Linked DNA regions of Mastigocladopsis repens PCC 10914. The protein of the gene in region 2 binds, or shares a complex with, the protein of the main gene of each other region. Links are inferred from orthologs where the notes say so. Each region holds a gene or a part of one and is shown on either strand. Other genes may lie near its edges. The genes, in order: mnmE and mnmG.

Region 1 (9,888 bases), 3.0 Mb from region 2 along the record:
AGGTTACTACCTGTGTTACTGCGGTTTCGGACTCGACCGTGGTTACCAACTGGTATCACGCAGATTGAAACTGTGAATGTCGAGGCGCTCGTCAAACTCTACCAACAATTCCAAGCTGGCAAAATTCGTTTTTTAATGGCATTTCGCCACTCAGAGGTTGATGACCCCTTTAGCATGATGTATTTGTTATCCCATGCTGTACCAAAAGTTGCCCGTCACATGGGAATTTTACTGCAATACCCAATTCATTCTCACTTTCTTTATGACCGGGGAATGACTTTGTGGGCTGGGGATTGGTTGGGTTGGTTTTTTTCTCGGTTAGGAGGCTTACCAATACATCGAGGTAAGCGCTTAGACAGGGTAGGTATGAAGACAGCACGGGATTTGTTTGCCAATGGCAAACTCCCAATGAGTGTAGCTCCTGAAGGAGCCACCAATGGACATAGCGAAATTGTCAGCCCCTTGGAACCTGGTGTTGCTCATTTGGGCTTCTGGTGTGTGGAAGATTTGGTCAAAGCTAACCGAACTGAGGAAGTTTTGATTGCGCCAATTGGCATTCAGTATAGCTACATCAATCCATCTTGGGCAAAACTAGATTGGCTTTTGGGCAAATTGGAAGCTGATTGCGGCTTGTCAGTGCAACATATTGGTCAATCAACCCTGATTGACCGAGAAAAAGTTTTCTATGAGCGACTCTTTTGCCTCGGGGAATATATTCTTTCCCAGATGGAACAATTTTACGCTCGCTTTTACCACAAAAGTACACCAACTGCAACACAAACGGATTCATCTGCTAACCGTAACCAGGTACTTGAAACTCGGCTTCAGGCGGTATTAGATAGGTCACTACAAGCTGCAGAGCAATATTTCGGTTTGGAATCGCAAGGAACTGTGATTGAACGCTGTCGCCGAATAGAGTCAGCAGGCTGGGATGACATCTACCGCAAGGATTTGCCAAACTTACATGCATTATCACCCCTTGAGCGAGGCTTGGCAGACTGGATTGCGGAAGAAGCTTCTCTGCGAACTCTACATATGCGTCTAGCGGAAAGTTTTGTGGCGGTGACAGGAACTTATGTTCACGAGAAGCCAACCTTTGAGAGATTTGCAGAAACGTCCTTAATCTTATTTGACCTCATCGCCCGGATAAAAGGGGAGAAAAACCCTGCACGACCCCGGTTAGGATGGAGAAAAGCACGAGTCACAGTAGGTGAGCCAATTTCAGTCACACAACGTTGGTCAACTTATCAGACAAGTCGTCAAGCAGCAAGAAAAGCAGTTGACGACCTGACGCAAGACTTACAATTGGCGTTGGAGAAGATGATTTCGTGAAGTTTTAAATTTAATCAACCGTCATAAAACTAGCTAGTAGGCTCAAAGCTTCCCAGGTCTTGTCACCAATAATGCCATCAACAAGCAGTTTTTTGTCTTTCTGAAAAGCTTTTACTGCTGTTTCTGTTTTCTCTCCAAAGTTACTATCAATTGCACCGTTATAATATCCGCCGTCTTTCAAGACTTTTTGTACAATTGCAACTTGTTCGCCAGTGCTACCACGACGCAAAGTGGGTTTATCGACTGGGGAGTTAGCACGCAGAGATTTCCAGGTCAGAGGTCCAGCAATGCCGTCTTGTTTGAGGAGGAATTGATATTGGATAATTTTGACAGCATCCTCTGTTTTGCTTCCAAAAACGCCATCAACCTTAATTTGCTCACGACTACTAAGCCTTTTGTTTAAAAGTGCTTGTAATTCTTTAACTTTGTCACCTTGAGAACCAAGTTTTAATGTGGGGTCATAGTTGGTATTAGCTGCTACCATGATTAACTCAACTCGAATAAAGTACTAATAACTTGATCACGCCCAATTATAAAGATTTCGGATTAGGTTTGGTACACACAAGAGTAATATTTGGGACTAGCGCAGCAGGATAAAATAAACTACGAAGGCACGTAGACGCCCTCGGGCGTCTACAAGTCTATGGGGTTTATTTTTCCGGCGACAAGTCTACACTGTAGAGGGTTTTGCCTTCCAAATTAAGCAATGCTACTGTCATCACCTCTGTAGAACTATCAATTTTGACTGTGCCAAAGAATTGCAAACCCTCACTTGGAGGTCGATTTGGTTTCAAATCTGTCGGTATACCCAAAAATTTCACCTCTGGACCAAAGGTATTGTCGAGTTGGTTTGGTCCAAATGTGCCAGAGTTGAGAGGACCTGCTACGAACTCCCAGAAGGGTTTGAAGTCTTGAAACTGTGCTTTGTTGGGGTCGTAATAGTGCGCTGCTGTGTAGTGTACGTCTGCGGTTAACCAGACAACATTGCTGATATTGTTTTGTTTAATAAACCGTAGTAAATCGGCAAGTTCTAGTTCCCGTCCTAAGGCTGGACCGTCTCCGTTAGCGGCGTTTTCAAACTTGGTGCTACCATCCCGAACTACTAGTCCAATAGGCATATCACTTGCGATGACTTTCCATGTCGCTGTTGATTTCCGCAATCGGTTTTTCAACCAACGCACCTGTGCATTGCCTAAAAATGCCGTTTCTTCACTTTGTTCTGTCTGGCGATTTTCTGTATTTGGTCCCCGGTAGCTGCGCTCATCCAGCATGAAAATGTCTAGTAATGGACCATACTTGAAGGAGCGGTAAATTCTGGTTGGATCATCACCATCAATCCGAATGGGGAAGTATTCCAAAAATGCTTGATTTCCCCGCTGTGCTAATAAGGAAACGTCCTTGACTGTGTAGCGGTCATCGTCCAGTATCTCGCCAGGATACCAATTGTTTGTTACCTCGTGGTCATCCCATTGCGCTAGTATGGGAACCTGAGCATTGAAGCGACGAACGTTTTCATCTAATAGATTGTATATATAATTACCACGGAATTCTGCCAAAGTTTCGGCAACTTTTGATTTTTCAGCTGTGGTAATGTTTTTCCAGATACTGCCGTCATCTAAGTTGACTTCCGATTGGATAACGCCATCGGCATAGATAGTGTCGCCAGAGTGGATGAAAAAGTCTGGGTTGAGTTGCCGGATGGTTTCGTAAATCTTCATACCACCGAAGTCCGGATTAATACCCCATCCTTGACCTGCAGTGTCACCAGACCAAGCAAAGAATATATTTTGCCGATATGCAGGGGCAGTTCGGAAAGTCCCCTCGGCGGGGGCGCTGTAGATTTTTGTATCACCTGAGTCTTGGAAAGTCACTCGGTAGAATATCTGCTGAGATGATGGCAGGTTTTTGAGATAAACTCTTGCTGTATAGTCGCTGGCTTCTGAAGCAGTTGGTCCGACAACTTGTTGTGCATCACGGAAAGATTCATCAGTAGCATATTCTACAATCATCCGGGCAGGGCGATCGCTACGACTCCAAATAATAGCTCTATTGCCATTGATGTCACCACTGGCGACTCCATAAGGTATGGTGGGACGTTCTTTGTCAGAAGTGATTATGGCAGGTGCTTGAGCAAAAACTTGCGATTTTGATAAAACGTTTGTGGCAATGATTCCACCACTAGTGATGGCTGAACGCAGCAAAAACTGGCGACGGTTTAGCTTTTGTGGAGGGTTGGATTTCATAAGATTAAGAAAAAGTTTATTTGCGCGGATTTTACTCCAATCTTTAACCAAAATTTAACCGAATCAAAACGAAAACATTAGAGTAGGAAACCACGAATTACAAGAAATTTATCATATACGATAATACTTTAAACAAGACTAATAGTGCTAAAAGTTGTTAATATTGCACCCCACACATGATTTCTATGAATGAGAACGCCCCATAGTCCTAATGAATCGTTTCTCGCGTTTTCTCGAGGCAAGTATTCTTGAATTTTTCTTATTTTTTTGGCTTTTTGAATTCATGGAAATTCGCAAGAACACAGTCAAAAAGCCTTGAAAAAGCTTTTGCCTATTTCAAGCGATTAGGTGAATAGTTTTAGACTTGTTGCTGAATAATCTTTTCTTAACCTTATTACTTTATAAATTTAATCTTAGACATTCATAAATGAGGGTTTTGTCAAGACTCATTCTTATTAGGCAACAACTCTTTTCTTTTGCCTATTTCTACCAAGGCAAGCGGCTACCATCCCAAGAAAAAAACTGTCCACTATCGCCATCCTGAAGCTGTTCGATGACGGCTAGCAATTGGTTAACTGTGCGTTCCACTGAAAATAATTTTTCCTCTGGTACATTTACTTGAAATGGACGAGAAAGCCGTGTATCAGTTGTACCAGGGTGTAACATGACTACCAAAGTCTTGGGGCTAGTTCTTCTATACTCAATAGCTGCTGTTCGCATTAACATATTGAGTGCAGCTTTCGAGGCTCGATACCCATACCAGCCTCCTAGCTGGTTATCACCAATACTGCCTACTTTAGCAGAAATACTGAGAAAAACGCTGCGCTCATGATGACGGAATAGAGGTAACAGGTGTTTAGTAAGTAGAATAGCCCCAATACTGTTGACTTGAAAGTACCGCATCAAATACTCTGGATTGATACGTCTTAAACTTTTTTCTGGTTGCAAAGCACCATCATGTAGCAATCCTACACAGTTGACAACTAAGTGAAGCTTGTTAACAGCTACACTGATCTGTTGAACAACTTCAACAATCTGTGGCTCCTCAGTAATATCCATCGACAGACAAGTTAATCTGTCAGAATGTTGGCTTTCAAGAGTTAATAACTCGGACGCAGACTCTGGCAGACGATAGGTTGCATACACTTTGGTAAACCTGTCATCTTGCAGTAATTTTTGCACAAAACCTAAACCAATGCCTTGGCTTGCTCCGACAATCAATGCATTGGCGTTGTTAATTCCTTCGAGAAAAGACATTCGTTTCTATTCACAAACTTTGTAAATAAATTTAAACCATCCAATGGCAGATGAGAAGCCTGTGCTAAGTTTCAATGCTAAAATTGTCACAACGAAGCGCGAAGACGTGTAGACGCCCTTTGGGCGTCTGTGTGGTTTACTTCCCAATACAAAACTTACTAAAAATCCGCTCAAGAACTGATTCTGTCACTTCTTCCCCTGTAATTTCCCCTAAAGCATAAATTGCACCTCGCAGGTCAATTGTCCAGAAATCAAGAGGTAACTGCTGGGCAATTGTCGCTTGCACCTGTTCCAGGGATGTTTTCGCTTTTACCAATGCTGCTGCTTGTCGTTGGTTAATGGCTAAATCCAAGTCTGCGGCTTGCACTTTGCCTGAACTGACTGCTTCCAAAATCGCTGCTTCTAACGCTGCAATACCTTGGTTTTGAGCAGCTGCTGTTTTGACAACCTGTTTAATGGTGTTGGGTATCCCAACATCAAACCTATCATGGCACGTCTGGACAAGGTCAATTTTATTAATCACTAAAATTAACGGACGGTGTTGCACCTGTTCGTAAATTTCTAGGTCTGCTGCTGTCCAACCTGCTTGGGCATCAATGGTCAACAGCACTAAGTCGGCTGCACTCGCTGCACGGCGGGAACGCTCAACCCCTATCTTTTCTACTTGGTCTTGTGTTTGGCGAATTCCTGCTGTATCGAGTACCTGTACGGGAATTCCGCCGACAACCAATTGTGATTCCACCACATCACGGGTTGTACCGGGTAAGTCGGTGACGATCGCTCTGTCAGTTCTGCTCCAAGCGTTCAATAAGCTCGATTTTCCTACATTCGGACGCCCGACGATCGCCACTTTCAAACCCGTACGCAACAGTTCCCCTTTGTCAGCAGTTGCCAAAATGCGGGAAATTTCCACAGAAATTTTCTCGATTTCTGATATGATGGCTTTATCATCCAAAGGTGGCAAATCTTCCTCAAAATCTATCCGTGCTTCAATTTCTGCTAAAACATCTAAGCAGTTAGCGCGTAACTGACGGATAGGATAAGCTAATTTCCCTTGTAAACCTACGAGTGCTGCTTGTGCTGCTTGGGGCGATCGCGCTCCCACTAAATCGGCAATACTTTCTGCCTGAGTTAAATCTAGTCGCCCATTCAAAAACGCCCGTAGGGTAAATTCTCCTGGTTGTGCTAGTCTTGCGCCATTTTCGAGACATAATTGCAAGACCTGCTGCACCACCATAATTCCCCCGTGACAGTGGAATTCCACCACATCTTCACGGGTGTAAGAACGAGGTGCTTTCATGAGGAGCAAAAGTGCTTCATCCACCAGTTGCTGCGTTTGGGGATGGCGGATGTAACCATAGAGGATGTGGTGGCTTTCCCAAACTTGACGCCCTGGTGCATAAAAAAGAGTTTGAGCAATTTGCATTGCTTCCAAACCGGACACGCGCACAATGCCGACGCTACCCTGTTGAGGAACAACAGCAGTGGCGATCGCGGCGATGGTTCCAGTGGTAGCAAAAATTTCCGACATCTGCGCCCTTTTAACCAAGATATTGAATCTATATTCGATTGTAGAGACATTACAATGCAACTGTAGAGGCGTGGCGTGCCACGTCTCTACAGTTTTTTAGATTTTAGAAATGTTGCATGGAAGATCCACACGGCAATCACAAGGTTAAGATTTACTAGAGCAACACAAGTCTTTGTGCTCCACAGTAGGAATTGCTGTAGATGACTGCCGTTCTGAAAATGACTACTCAGGAGGTTTGCGTGGAAGAGGATAAGGGAAATAATCCTGAAACCAAAACCAACGACAGCGCTTTAGATGAAAAATCCCATGTAGAGGAGGCGTCAAAGTTCATCCAAGAGACTTCTTTAGAAAAAATGCATGAAATAGCTGAAGCAGCACGACTCAAAAAACTTATGGAACCTCCAAAATGGGTTTTTCCAGAAGATACTTAAGATTGAGTAGAACGCAGAACGCAGAATGACCCCACGGATAAACCCGGGGGATTCAGCCACCGAAAGAATGTTTCTTTTCTCCATAATTAAAAACAGGCGGCTCTTGACCTCTACTCTTCACCCAGTTGTATAGAACTTGGCTGACCACAGCCTACGTATTCGTAGTTAATTCTGAGTTCTGACAACTGAGTTCTGAGTTCTTTTTCGGTAAATAAAGAAGAGTGAAGAATGAAGAATGAAAAAACTTCTTCTATCTTTATCTCTTCTTTTTTTTTTAGAGCATAAACTCTACAAAACATCTGGCTCAATATTCAATTCTCGTAGTTTTGCGACTAAACGCTCAACTCGTTGCGTTTGTTGAAAAGCAACGTCTTCCAGTGTTGAAATGAGTTGCCCATTTAGAGTAAAAAAGCGCAACTTGAGCTGATGAATACCTAAGTATAAACATAGCTATTGACTCCATAACCAGCCTTGGGGATTGGGTTCCAAAAGATAACATCTTTTGGTTTTGGAATCTCTAAATCTTTGGCGACAGAAATGGCGGGAAGTCTCTGGGTGCTACAAGTTTAGTCTAGCAGTGACAGACTCGTAGTTGCGATAGATGTGCAACGACAAAGACAATGACCAATCTTGTAGCTATCTAACTGTCTTCTGCAAAGTTTCGATGACTCCATACATTTGTACAGGATCGAGGACTCGCAGTAAGCTGCTTTGAGTCACAATACCGAGTCCCGTCCCTCCATGCCAAGACACCACCAATCTTCTCGTATGTCGCCGTTGCATCTGGTGAAGAGCAGTCCATAAAGAATCCTCAGGATTGAGCAGAAATAGGGGTGTACTCATCACAGTTTGGGCCAGAACTTCAGATAGATTCACTTGCATTGCCTGAAATTGTACAATGTCTTGCTCAGTGACGATTCCGATCGGAAGGTGAACGAATTGTCCCAAATCTGACTGTAGTTGTTCCTCGGTAATTACGACACAGCTAATCCGAAACTCTGCCATGACCTGAGCTAAAGTCAATACCGAAACAGTCCTTGGGGCACGAATGACATGGGTTGTCATCACATCTGCCACACGCATGAACTTCAGGAGATGAACAGGGCGTAAAATGTTACGAATACTCTCGTGAGAAACAACACCAATAACTTCGCCCTTTTGTCCTACTATCGGCAGGTGGCGAATGCGATATCGCCGAAATAGAAATAAAGCAGCAAAAACATCTTTAAAAGCAGCTTGCTCTAGGGTAATCACTGGCTGCGTCATGACTTCAGCTATTGTCACCGTTCCAAAATCGATGCCATCTGCCGTTAGCCGTACAATATCCCGTTCTGTAAAAATTCCCAGTAACTCTGTTAAGTGCATCACTAAGACACAGCTAGAGCCTGTCTCATATATGGTAAATGCATTTGCTGGTGAATGAACACCAGATAAGGAGCAACTGTGAATTTGCTTTTGGTTCATTAAAGCAATGACATCTACCAGCAATGTTGTCGGTGCAACAGTGAGTGGTTGATAGTCTATTGCCGCCTCTATTGCTGGTTCACTCAGCAGCAGGTCATCAAGTTGCATGGCTGATTTGTCTAAGGAACACTGTTTCATAATGTAGCAAGACTTGACGAATTCCTTACCTGTTTCAATCCGTGGTAAATTTTGTTACTTTTCGTTACATTTGCTTGGGACTTAAAATCTAAGAGCAATTGAGACAACCTGGTATCTATTTTGATAGATGCCAGGTGGTATGATTTGGTCTGCATATGTAAATGAAAAAACTGTAGAGATGCGTTAAAATGAGCGCCACTGAAACAACAATAGGAGTGAGAAAAACTCAACTCGCAAGCAGGCTCCAATCGGCTTTACAAGTGTGCATCAATGCTCCTATGACAGTGTGCTGCGTGTCTCTTAGACGAAAATCGTTATTCTTTTATGTCTAATACCACCTGGACTCGTCACCACATTCTTTCCCTAGCTGATTTCACCACAGTTGAGTACGATACTGTTTTGCAAACTGCTGCCAGTTTTCAAGAAGTCCTATCAAGGCGCACGAAAAAAGTACCAACCTTGCAGGGACAGGTGGTGGCGAATTTATTTTTTGAGTCATCAACCCGCACTCGCAGCAGTTTTGAACTCGCTGCTAAACGGCTCTCGGCAGATACGCTAAACTTTGCCTCAGCAACGTCTTCCATGACAAAAGGAGAGACGATTCTCGACACGGCAAAGACTTACTTGGCAATGGGAACTGATATTATGGTGATTCGCCATCGGGAGGCGGGAGTCCCCAATGCGATCGCCCAAGAAATGGATCGTCTAGGAGTCCGAGTCAGTGTCCTCAATGCTGGTGATGGTCAACATGAGCATCCTTCTCAAGCCCTGCTAGACTTATTTACTATCTGTACTCTCCTTGACCCTGATCTTCCCCGCATCGAACTTTTAAAAGATAAAAAGATTGCCATTGTTGGGGATATTCTACATTCGCGGGTAGCACGCTCGAATATCTGGAGTTTTACAGCAAGTGGCGCTCATGTGCATCTAGCAGCACCACCCACACTCTTACCTAAATTATTCTTAGATTACGGTGAAAGCAGACCAGGCAAACTGTTTCTCCATTGGGAGTTAGAACCCGCTTTGCAAGATGCTGATTTTGTCATGACTTTGCGCTTGCAAAAGGAACGGATGACTGCTCATTTATTGCCTTCTTTACGAGAATATCACCAAATGTTTGGTATTACACACTCAAGGCTGCAACTGTGTAAGCCAAATGTCAAAGTTTTGCACCCTGGTCCAGTTAACCGTGGTGTCGAAATTAGCTCAGAATTGATGGATGACCCGGAATTTAGCTTAATTCAAGCTCAAGTGAGCAGTGGTGTTGCCGTTCGCATGGCGCTGCTCTACTTAATTGGTAGCGGTAAGAGTTAGTGGTTAGTAGTTAGTGGTTAGTAGAGAGTAGAAACAACTCACAACTCACCACTAACAACCAAAATATTAGTGTTGTTCGGGAAATTACCCATAATCAAACTTCTTTGTAGTGAGGACTTTAGTCCTCACTACCAATTTATTCTCCCGTAATCGACAATTCATCAACCCAGATTTTGGG
Region 2 (9,871 bases):
TGAATTTCTTGCGTTACGCTTCCTAGCTTTTGTTCTCCGTACCAGTAGATAATGAGAGATAAGCCAAACGCAACAGTCAGAATAACAGCTACTTTGCTTGTTCTACTTTCGGCTTGCTCTATAGCTGATGATACAACCAGCAAGACAGTAGATAAAAAGAAGATTAAGCCAAAGATGCTTGCCATGATATGTCACCCTGTTATAACTATTGAAAAATTGCGCCACGGCATCCTGCACGAAATCCTGTGGCGCTTTGTTGTTTGTCTAGGTTAATTGTCCATCAGTTCCTGAAAATCGAATCTTCAAAGCTTTATTGTTACAGCTTTGAAATATTTTCTGATTTTGTCAGAACCATAGCGCAAAAATTAAGATACAGCGTATTGCAGGTTTATGAGGTACAGTAACAACAGTTTGTAAACCAGTGTTTTAAATGCTTAGGATTAACTAAATCGAGTGCGGTTGCAATAAGAACATCAACCATTTTTGTTGTCATTGGAGAAAACTGTCGTAAAAAAGCTTTTACAGCTATTTTCAGGTAAAGAGACCACACTGTAAGGGCATACGCCCCTACGTTCGATGATGGTTCAAATACATGAAAACTGCTGTATGTGTGACAGTACGCTTACTCTTGTATTTGGCTCCCATTCGCATTGCAGACATTGCACAACAACAATTAGCACTCGAATTTACAGACTGCAATCGGTTCCCACTGCGAATTTTGCTCACCCGTGACCAAGAGCAGACATCGAATCGCGATACTTGGACGGTTGGATTTATAACTCAATTATTGCAGCAGATGTTGACGCTGCATACACAATCGCTGTGGAAGCAGGAGCCATAGAAGTTGTTAAGCCGCGAAGAATGCCTTGGGGACAAATTGTGTCTCGCGTGCGTGACTTAAACGGGATTTTGGTAAGTATCGTCAGTCAGCCACAACGCTGATGCAAAGACACAAAGAAATTTTTCCTATCGGTTATTAAAGGGACTTAATGCCAAGAAGTGGTTATTGGGTTGGGGGCGCATAGGTTATCAAGATATTCTTGACCATCAAGTAACCCCCTCACACCAATAACTAAAAAGTCTGACCTGCATAAATCGAACGGACTTCACCGTTGCGGCGGATGACGGCTTCGCCATTGGCAACATTGACCAAAGTCCAACCGCTTGAGCCGATAGCTTCACCGACTTCAACGCGGCGACTGACGCCGTTAATTTTAAATAAGGCAGCAGATTTGTTCCCTAACTCTAGTAATCCTTCCAAGGTGTGGGAAACAGCAGCAAGCTCTGGAGTCGTTACTGTGGAAGCCATTTCCTGTTTTTCTGGTGCTAGACTGAGCGCTGGTGCTGGTGCTGCAACGCTGGAAGGCTCAACTGGCGGTACAGCCATAGGCTTGGCTACAGCTACAGGGTTAAGTTCTGGACGTACAGCCGCAAGCGCTTGTACAGTGGCAGGCTTGACTGATTTTTGCCCCTTATTAAGGGCTATTTTGACAGGAGGCGCAGGTTTAGAAGCATTCGCCAAGGTCTTCTTAGGGACTGTAGTAGCTACTGGTGGTAAGGGGTTGGAAGTGCCAGCAATAGGTGGAAGCGTGTAGCGCATGGGCTGTGGCGCTTGATACACCGGAATGTAGATGCGTTCAACAACCTTTGTAGAGTTGCTAGAGGCTGGTGGGACATTATTTGCAGCTACGGGTGCTGGTAGATGACCTGTTGGTTGAGGGGTGATATATGCAAGGGCTGTTTGGTTGGCTGGAGTAGCAGTAGTAAGGGCGGTTTTTGCAAACCTGAGATTGCTTTTTGCTTCTTGTTTGTCAATAACTGCTAGTGCTCCCATTATATAGTTAACCAAATCTGCCTCAACTTGCGCTTTGGTTGGCAATTGGGGTTGCGCTTTGGTTGGCTGGGGCTGCACCTGCGGTTTGAGGAGACTTTGCTGAAGTGATTTGGAAACTAAACGATTGAGCAGCCCAGAGTTTAGTACCCAAAAAACACTAGCAATGGCTAATCCGATGGTGACTCCCACCCAAAGCACTATGCTCTTTGTCTGTTGAGATTTTTGAGGTGGTTTGCTTATGGGTCTACTAACACCTGGAGTACCTACTACTACTGTACTCAAGGGGTTGTTCCTAGCTTTGGAAACTTTCTGTATGGGGCGGATCTGTGTTTCTGGGATGACAATTTGCGGTACTGTCACCATTTGCACATGACGAATGTGCTCTTGAGGCAGCGCCGTTTGGAAAGGTAGGTTATCATTACCATCCAGAATCAGGTCGATTTCGGCAAAGAGTTCATCCATCAAGCCATCAGCATAGGTTTCTATTGACCAGGGTTCGCTGGCGATTAACTCCTCTGATGATTCTGGAAGAATGAGATACGTATTGGCTTTTTGTGACATAGCGTTGTTAACTTCTGGCTCCTGGGAAGATAAATTTCGTTTCCCCTGCCTACAAATAAAGACTTTGGATAAAATATCCCATCTCTCGTTTTAATCAACGAGTTGATTGACAGTTGGTATGAAATTCTACTTTAATCCAGGGACTGTTGATGATGCCAGTTATTAATTTAATGTCATCTATCATACCAGTCTCCTGAGATTTCCCCTACCACTATACTCGCTCTTGTGGAGTTGTTTTCAAGCCAACGCTGGAAATTCCCTTTGGGTTTTGGTTTTACGTAATTCTAGATAAATGAGCAAGGCATTGATATCAGCTGGATTTACGCCTCCAATGCGAGCAGCTTGACCGATGGTCAAGGGTTTTACCTTGCTCAGTTTTTCCCGTGCTTCTTTAGAAAGAGTATCAATGGCTGCATAATCCAAGTCCGCAGGTAACTGGCGGTGAGCCTGACGGGCAATTTGGTCTATCTGATTTTGCTGTCTTTGCAAATAGCCAGAATACTTGATGTCAATTTCTGCGCCTTCTTTCTCGATGCGATCGAGATTGGGATTTCCCAATCCGAATTTGTCGAGGTCTACATAATGCAATCCTGGACGCCGCAGTAAGTCAGCTAGGGTAATTGAGCCTTTGATGGCTTGTTGAGTGGCAAGGGCGATCGCCCTTCCAATATCATCATGCTCTTTCACCCGTGTGGCGTACAGCCGTTCTTTTTCTGCTGCAATCTTCTCTTGCTTGCGAGTAAAAAGCTCCCAACGTCGGTCATCGATCAAGCCGATTTCCCATCCTAATGGTGTCAAGCGCTGGTCGGAATTATCAGACCGTAGTATTAGTCTATACTCGGATCTACTTGTGAGCATACGGTAAGGCTCCCGTAAGTCTTTCGTACATAGGTCGTCAACTAGCGTACCGATGTAACTTTGTTCACGAGGGAAAACAATCATTTCCTGACCACGAACAAGACGAGCTGCATTGATTCCAGCCACCAAACCTTGAGCTGCTGCTTCTTCATAGCCAGTTGTTCCGTTAATTTGTCCAGCACAGAACAGCCCTTCTACCTTCTTAGTCATCATTGTGGGATAACACTGGGTAGCAGGTAAATAATCATACTCTACAGCATAAGCTGGGCGGAGCATGACACAGTTTTCTAAACCCGGGAGACTCCGTAACATTTGCAGTTGCAAATTTTCAGGCAACCCTGTAGAAAACCCTTGAATATAAAGTTCGGGGATATCTCGTCCTTCGGGTTCAATGAAAATTTGGTGGCTTTCCTTGTCGGCAAAGCGTACAATCTTATCTTCAATACTGGGACAATAACGCGGTCCTTTGGCATCCACCCACCCCCCATAAACTGGGGATAGTTGTAGATTTTCCCGAATCAGGCGATGGGTTTCGGGTGTGGTGCGGGTAATATAACAAGGCAGCTGCTCCCGTTCTACCCAGACCTCTGGGTCAAAGCTAAACCAGCGGACTTCCTCATCTCCTGGCTGGGGTATCATCTTACTGTAGTCTACAGACCGTTTGTCTACCCGTGCGGGGGTTCCCGTTTTTAGTCTTCCTGTTTCAAATCCCAAGCGATTGAGGGTTTGGGTTAAACCCTCGGCGGCAAATTCTCCAGCACGTCCCGCCGCCATTGACTTGTTACCAACCCAAATCCGTCCTCCCAAGAACGTACCCGTCGTCAAGATGACTGCTTTGCACTGAAACGCCACACCAAAATACGTCTGAAGACCGATAATCTCATCGTTTGTGCCCAGCACCAAATCTGTGACCATTGCCTCGCGGATTGTCAAGTTTTCTTGGTTCTCAACAAGAGCCTTCATCACAGCTGCATATTCTCGTTTATCTGTCTGGGCGCGTAATGCCCAAACCGCAGGTCCCCGTGAAGAGTTGAGAACGCGCTTTTGCAAATAAGTGCGATCCGCCATTTTGCCCATTTCCCCGCCAAGGGCATCCACCTCATGGGTCAACTGGGATTTTGCTGGACCACCCACTGCTGGGTTACAGGGTTGCCAAGCAATTTTATCCAAGTTAAGTGTCAACAGTAAAGTACGACAGCCAAGGCGTGCGGTAGCAAGGGCTGCTTCACAACCGGAGTGACCTGCACCGACGACGATGACATCAAAAGCGTCTTGGAATTCAACACAAGTGTGCATGGTCATACTTTAAAGCAAGCATATAGTCAATCTCAATGTTAACCGATACAGTGGTTGCATCGCCGTAAATTCCAATCGCATTGTATATTTTGAGCTTTGGCTTTCTTGAAAAGCGATTGAAAGATTGATAGGGTGATTGCCACCATTGAAACCAGAGGATATATCTACCGTAAACTAGGACAATGAAACGCTTTTTTAAAAATGCCTTTTTTTACATTCTAATTGCTTTTATTTCTTTTGCATTAGTGGCTAGTCAAGCAATCACACGCCATATGGTCATGGCAAATATTCAAAATACAGCAAATTGTCTAATTGCTCCTTCTGTGGACGATAGAAACTTAATTATAAATTGTACAAATCTTCCTCAACGAGTCATATCTCCCACTCCAAACCTACCTCCAATTCCCAACCCGAATTTGACTGACAAAGAGCGGTTTTTGGCAGCAATTACAGGTCATTTACCAACAATTCCTGCTCCTAACACATTTGAATACATATTACTGCGAGCATATGGTGCAGTTTTCATCAATCAAAAACCTGAAATTAAACTACCGCCAAAAGTTGTATTTAATAACGAGCAGGAAACAAAACAGTTTCAATCTACTCTAACACTGAGTAAAGTAAATGGTACAAGTAACTGTTATTTACAAAAGTCAGCGGCAGATGCTTTAAATATAGCAATGCAAGTACAAATTCCTCTAAAATCAGGTTATGGCGCTAGTGATTGTACTCGCAGTTTTGCTACCAATTTAAGATTTTGGCAGAAATACGCAAACAGAAATACTTTAGAACAAGTGCAGCTGGGTAAGGAAACAAAAATTCTTGGTGTTGTTGCACCTCCAGGCACATCACAACATCTTTGGGGACTAGCAGTTGATTTAAGAGTATCAAATGAAGTGCAGAAACAAGCTCTTAATAAAAATGGTTGGTATCGGACTGTAGAATATGATACGCTTCACTGGACTTATGTCGGTTTACCACCAGAAAGATTGACCCAATTTGGTTTTCAAAATAAAGTTGTTGGGGGAATTAACTATTGGATAACACCTCTTTAGATCTAATTCATAAAGTAAAAATAAAGAAGTGTTTGCTGGGCAGTTTCAAGTAAGTGGTAGAATTGAACTACATAGATTATGGACTGCGATGGCACGCAGCGATCGCCGCACAGGCGCGATGCTCCCAGAGGGAGCCGCGCAAGGCGCGTCGAGCTTATTAGGGTTGATTGTATCAAGATAATGTAAAATCCTGAAATGCTTATCTTGAAAGACTTATAAGCTACCCACAAAGTGTGTAAGGGCTGCGCGGAGCGCGATGAACCACACTGCAAGTGTGGCAATGAGGTACAAGTAGAATCGAAGCATGATGAGATTGAATGTGCAATAGACATCTCCGAAAATACTCAAATTGTTTGCCGAAGTGACTTTTAGCGTGCGATTGCCCAAGGGGCACTGCGCTTCGCGCAATCGCCAATTCCAAAAGTGAGCTAGACAACACGTAACAATAAGGGTTTGAGATGTTTCTTATTAAGAAGAGGGCAAAAATAAGTGGCTATGTACAGGAATTGTACTTGAGAATTATTCCGCTCTTTTATGATGAGAAAACTAAGGTTCCAAGTCGGAGTCTTACAAGTCCACAAATAGTCATAATTATTTGTTCATATTTATTAGGATTTAACCGAAACCGTTCTTGGGCTACTCGGAATATTTTCACGACACGAATTAAATGTTCAACAAATATTCGTTCCTTGGCCAATTCTTTATTTCGTTCTTTTTGTTCCGGAGTTAATTCTTGTTTTTTTGGCTTTTTCGTTGGGGTCTTGATTGATTCTTCTCCTGCGTATGCTTTGTCACCATGAAACCTCTGATTGGGGTCAAATCCTTTTTGATGTTCCCGAAATAAATTGATGTCACTTTTTGTTCCTGGTTTTCCTGCTACTACATCAATAATATCTTTCCCCTCAGGTAAAACGATAATTTGATTTTTCATAGTATGGTTTTTCTTTTTGCCAGAGTAATATTCTTTTTGCTCTTCATATTCCCCAGGCCGCTCTCTTGGCTGTTCATAGCTATCTACTATTAGCTCAAACTCGGTTAAAATTTCTTGAACAACTTGGTAGTCACTTGAGTTTTTTTTTACCTGCTCAAGTAGGCTTGGTGGTAATAATTCTCCTAGAATTGGAAACCAATAATTGAATGTATCGTTTGCAGTTGTCTCACTTACCCCAAATTGGATGCCCAGCAATTGAAATGTTGTTAAATGTCTGAGATATGTCAAAGTTAAAATTATTTGCTCTTCCAACGACAGTTTAGGTCTGCGACCTCCTCCACCCGCAATAATTCTTACCTTTTTAGACTCAGATGATACTTGTTTTTGGTTATGCACCTCTCTCGCTTGTTCTAAAAGTTGCTCTAATTGCTCATACTTGAGACCAATTAAACGCTGTGCATCTAGAGGATGATGTTGAATATGCTCAAATAGAGAACCCACAATAGTTTGGTAAAAATACATTTGTATATGATTTTACCAGGAATTATTTATTTTCCGGAGATGTCTAATGGACAGCGCTATGCAATACGCGAAATACAACAAAGACCCACGCAGCGTTCACATACACTGTATCCACCTGCTTTGTGATGAACAGGTATAGAACGAGTGCATAAAAAAGTACTGGGATCTCAAACAGGTTCTTGAGGTTATCGGATGGATTGGATACGTTTGGTGGCGAAATCTGCGCCAGTGTGCCAGGTACAGTAAGATCCTGCGAGCGCATCTTTCTACTTGTAATGAAACTAATACGGCGGATGTACATATATACCCAAACCAGGAGTGTCAGAAACACTGTTGCAAAGAATGGACTGAAGATTGCATCTTGCGTCATTTTTACCTCTCAAAGTTGAGTATTTAGATGGTTAGTGGGCGATAATAGATTTCTCCGAAAGGAACCGCACCAAGTATCCCGGATAAAGCCCAATATAGGCTGAGTATTTCAAGACTTCTAGACCTCGAACGGGTACAATTCAGACAACTTGATCTATGAATTGTCCTCTACCACTACCAAAGTGGGAAATAGTAGTCAGACTTGAAAATACATAGTGAATACGTAGAGGTGGGTTAACGGTTGTGAGTTGACACAAGCCACAAGCAGGATAAAACCAGCTTTCCCGGCCCGATAATAATGACTACAATAAAAAAGCACCTAACCTCTGGAGTTGTCGCAGTGGGCTTATTTGACGATTTTAGTCGGTTTCTGGAAAACCGCTTGGAAGAATTCTTGCGTAATAATCCGCATTTGGAGTTGGAAGCGTTGTTAGAACAGCTGCGTGAGCAAGAGGAAGACACTTTAAAGCTCATTGCAGATTTACAATTGCAGGAGAAGCGATCGCAAGAGCAAGTTCTGTCTACTGCTCAAGAAATCCAAAGGTGGCATATCCGTGTAGAAAAGGCAAAAGCCGCTAATAGACAGGATTTAGCGGCTGCTGCTGGACAGCGAGAAGCTGCACTGTTGCGTGAAGGAAATCAGCAATGGGGACAGATGCAAGGGGTGAAAGAACGCATTACCCAAGCTAAGGAGCTATTACGGAAAATACAACAACGGCGACAGGAAGTCCAAGCCAAAGCAACTGAAGCACAAACGGCGCGTGCTCAAGCTCAAGCCCAGCAACGCTTGGAGACTAGCGGCTGGGATGCTAGGAGCAGTTATTCTGGTGGGTATGACGATTTAGAGGAGAAGTTTCGCCGGTGGGAAACTCAAGACGAGTTGGAACAAATGAAGCGAAATATGGGGAAATAGTCGTTTGTCCTTAGTCTTTTGTCATTTGTGCTTTACAAAGAACTAATAACTAATAACTAATAACGAATGACTAATGACTTTTCCCGTATATTTTTGGTTAGGTTCGCTGCGGATTCACCCTCATGTTTTGTTTGAGTCTTTGGCTTATGCTGTGGCGTTACGTTTAGTATTGCGTAACGTTCGCAGGGATTGGGTTGAAGCAGAACAGGGTACTTCCATAATTGTTGCTGGTATGATGGGTGCCCTGCTGGGCGCTAAAATGCTGGCTTGGCTGCAACATATTGATTTACTCTGGCAATATCCTCAGCAATTACTATTACTTTTACTACAAGGAAAAACAGTAGTAGGGGTGCTGTTGGGGGGTGTTATTGGTGTGGAAATTACCAAAAAAATTCTTGGTGTCAATCGTTCTACTGGTGATGTATTTGTTTATCCTTTAATTGTGGGAACGGCTATTGGTAGAATTGGTTGCTTTCTTACAGGATTAAGCGACCAAACCTACGGAATTCCTACATCATTACCTTGGGGAGTTGATTTTGGTGATGGAATTCCTCGCCATCCTACGCAACTGTATGAAATTATATTTCTAATCATTTTAATGATATTTTTACACCTTCGTAGTCGTTATCAACGACAAGAGGGCGATTTATTTAAATTTTATTTAATTTCATATTTAGGGTTTCGTTTTTTGATAGATTTTATGAAACCTGATTTTCGTTCTTTGTTAGGACTAAGTGCGATTCAAATTGCTTGTTTAATCTCTCTTTTTTGTTATCGCCGCAACATTCCAAAAATGTTCCAAATACGATAATGAAGCATGGAACAAAATATTTTTGTAGATGTTTTAACTAGCCTGCAACGGTTATTGGTAGGTTACATTCCCGCCGCTATTGTAGGTATTTTTATCGGTATTTTCATTGGTATCAACCGCATAGTTTATCGAATATTCAAGCGGATACTACAGATGGCGCGTAGTATCATTCCTATAGCTTTGTTACCCATTGCTCTGATAGTTTTTAAACAAATTGAACCAGCTGCATTTGTCGTAGTTTTTATGAGTGCTCTTTGGACAGTTATCATCGATACGGCAAAGGGTGTCAGACAATTTCGCCAAGAAGGTGGTAACTTTCGAGTTGCTATTCATCACATATTTCGTGGTTTAAGAATTGGCATATGGGTAGCCTGGTTTACAGTTATTGCCATAGAAATGTTAACAGGTGGACGAGGTCTTGGTGTTGTCATTTGGAGTGCTTATAATTCAAGGAATCCAAATTACATTATCCAGGCGATAATCTATATAAGTATCATCGGCTTTATACTTGACCAATTGCTAGATATAACCGGATACTTCCTCTCGCAAATTGTATTGGAGGGGCAACAAAGAGACCTTTAAACTGACAGATTGTACAAATAAGTGGCGGTGAACCAACGATTCACCTAGAGTTTTTCAAAAAAATCGGCATTATTGAGTATACGTTGCAATAGAGATCTGTGCAAAGCTTAATAAATTTGTAGTAAGGACTTTAGTCCTC

Evidence for each region.
Region 1: the proteins of mnmG (region 2) and mnmE are in contact, whole or in part, in a solved structure (PDB 9HIP), measured with the Escherichia coli proteins. The link is inferred for Mastigocladopsis repens PCC 10914 from one-to-one orthologs.

The regions. Positions count from the first base shown.
Region 1 is NZ_JH992901.1:550,271-560,158, reverse strand. What follows is about bases 4,167-7,152. They hold mnmE (tRNA uridine-5-carboxymethylaminomethyl(34) synthesis GTPase MnmE), read right to left. Parts: upstream 6,364-7,152; coding sequence 4,969-6,363; downstream 4,167-4,968. Other genes in these bases: MAS10914_RS0104565 (hypothetical protein), read left to right, coding at 6,564-6,794; MAS10914_RS0104575 (SDR family NAD(P)-dependent oxidoreductase), read right to left, coding at 4,167-4,832. Outside these bases: MAS10914_RS0104590 (1-acyl-sn-glycerol-3-phosphate acyltransferase), read left to right, coding at 1-1,332; MAS10914_RS0104585 (peptidoglycan-binding domain-containing protein), read right to left, coding at 1,343-1,816; MAS10914_RS0104580 (alkaline phosphatase D family protein), read right to left, coding at 1,983-3,575; more of MAS10914_RS0104575, read right to left, coding at 4,062-4,166; MAS10914_RS0104550 (CBS domain-containing protein), read right to left, coding at 7,431-8,366; MAS10914_RS0104545 (aspartate carbamoyltransferase catalytic subunit), read left to right, coding at 8,721-9,710; MAS10914_RS0104540 (TldD/PmbA family protein), read right to left, coding at 9,847-9,888. UniProt on the Escherichia coli protein: Exhibits a very high intrinsic GTPase hydrolysis rate. Involved in the addition of a carboxymethylaminomethyl (cmnm) group at the wobble position (U34) of certain tRNAs, forming tRNA-cmnm(5)s(2)U34.
Region 2 is NZ_JH992901.1:3,568,739-3,578,609, forward strand. What follows is about bases 2,095-5,063. They hold mnmG (tRNA uridine-5-carboxymethylaminomethyl(34) synthesis enzyme MnmG), read right to left. Parts: upstream 4,556-5,063; coding sequence 2,633-4,555; downstream 2,095-2,632. Other genes in these bases: MAS10914_RS0118095 (hypothetical protein), read right to left, coding at 2,095-2,395; MAS10914_RS0118105 (D-alanyl-D-alanine carboxypeptidase family protein), read left to right, coding at 4,732-5,063. In the rest of the region: MAS10914_RS0118085 (hypothetical protein), read right to left, coding at 1-185; MAS10914_RS0118090 (hypothetical protein), read left to right, coding at 593-841; MAS10914_RS36665 (VOC family protein), read left to right, coding at 823-942; more of MAS10914_RS0118095, read right to left, coding at 1,073-2,094; more of MAS10914_RS0118105, read left to right, coding at 5,064-5,604; MAS10914_RS35665 (hypothetical protein), read left to right, coding at 5,633-5,785; MAS10914_RS0118110 (IS5/IS1182 family transposase), read right to left, coding at 6,137-7,057; MAS10914_RS0118115 (MAPEG family protein), read right to left, coding at 7,101-7,427; MAS10914_RS0118120 (TIGR04376 family protein), read left to right, coding at 7,767-8,339; MAS10914_RS0118125 (prolipoprotein diacylglyceryl transferase), read left to right, coding at 8,413-9,150; MAS10914_RS0118130 (ABC transporter permease), read left to right, coding at 9,157-9,732. UniProt on the Escherichia coli protein: NAD-binding protein involved in the addition of a carboxymethylaminomethyl (cmnm) group at the wobble position (U34) of certain tRNAs, forming tRNA-cmnm(5)s(2)U34.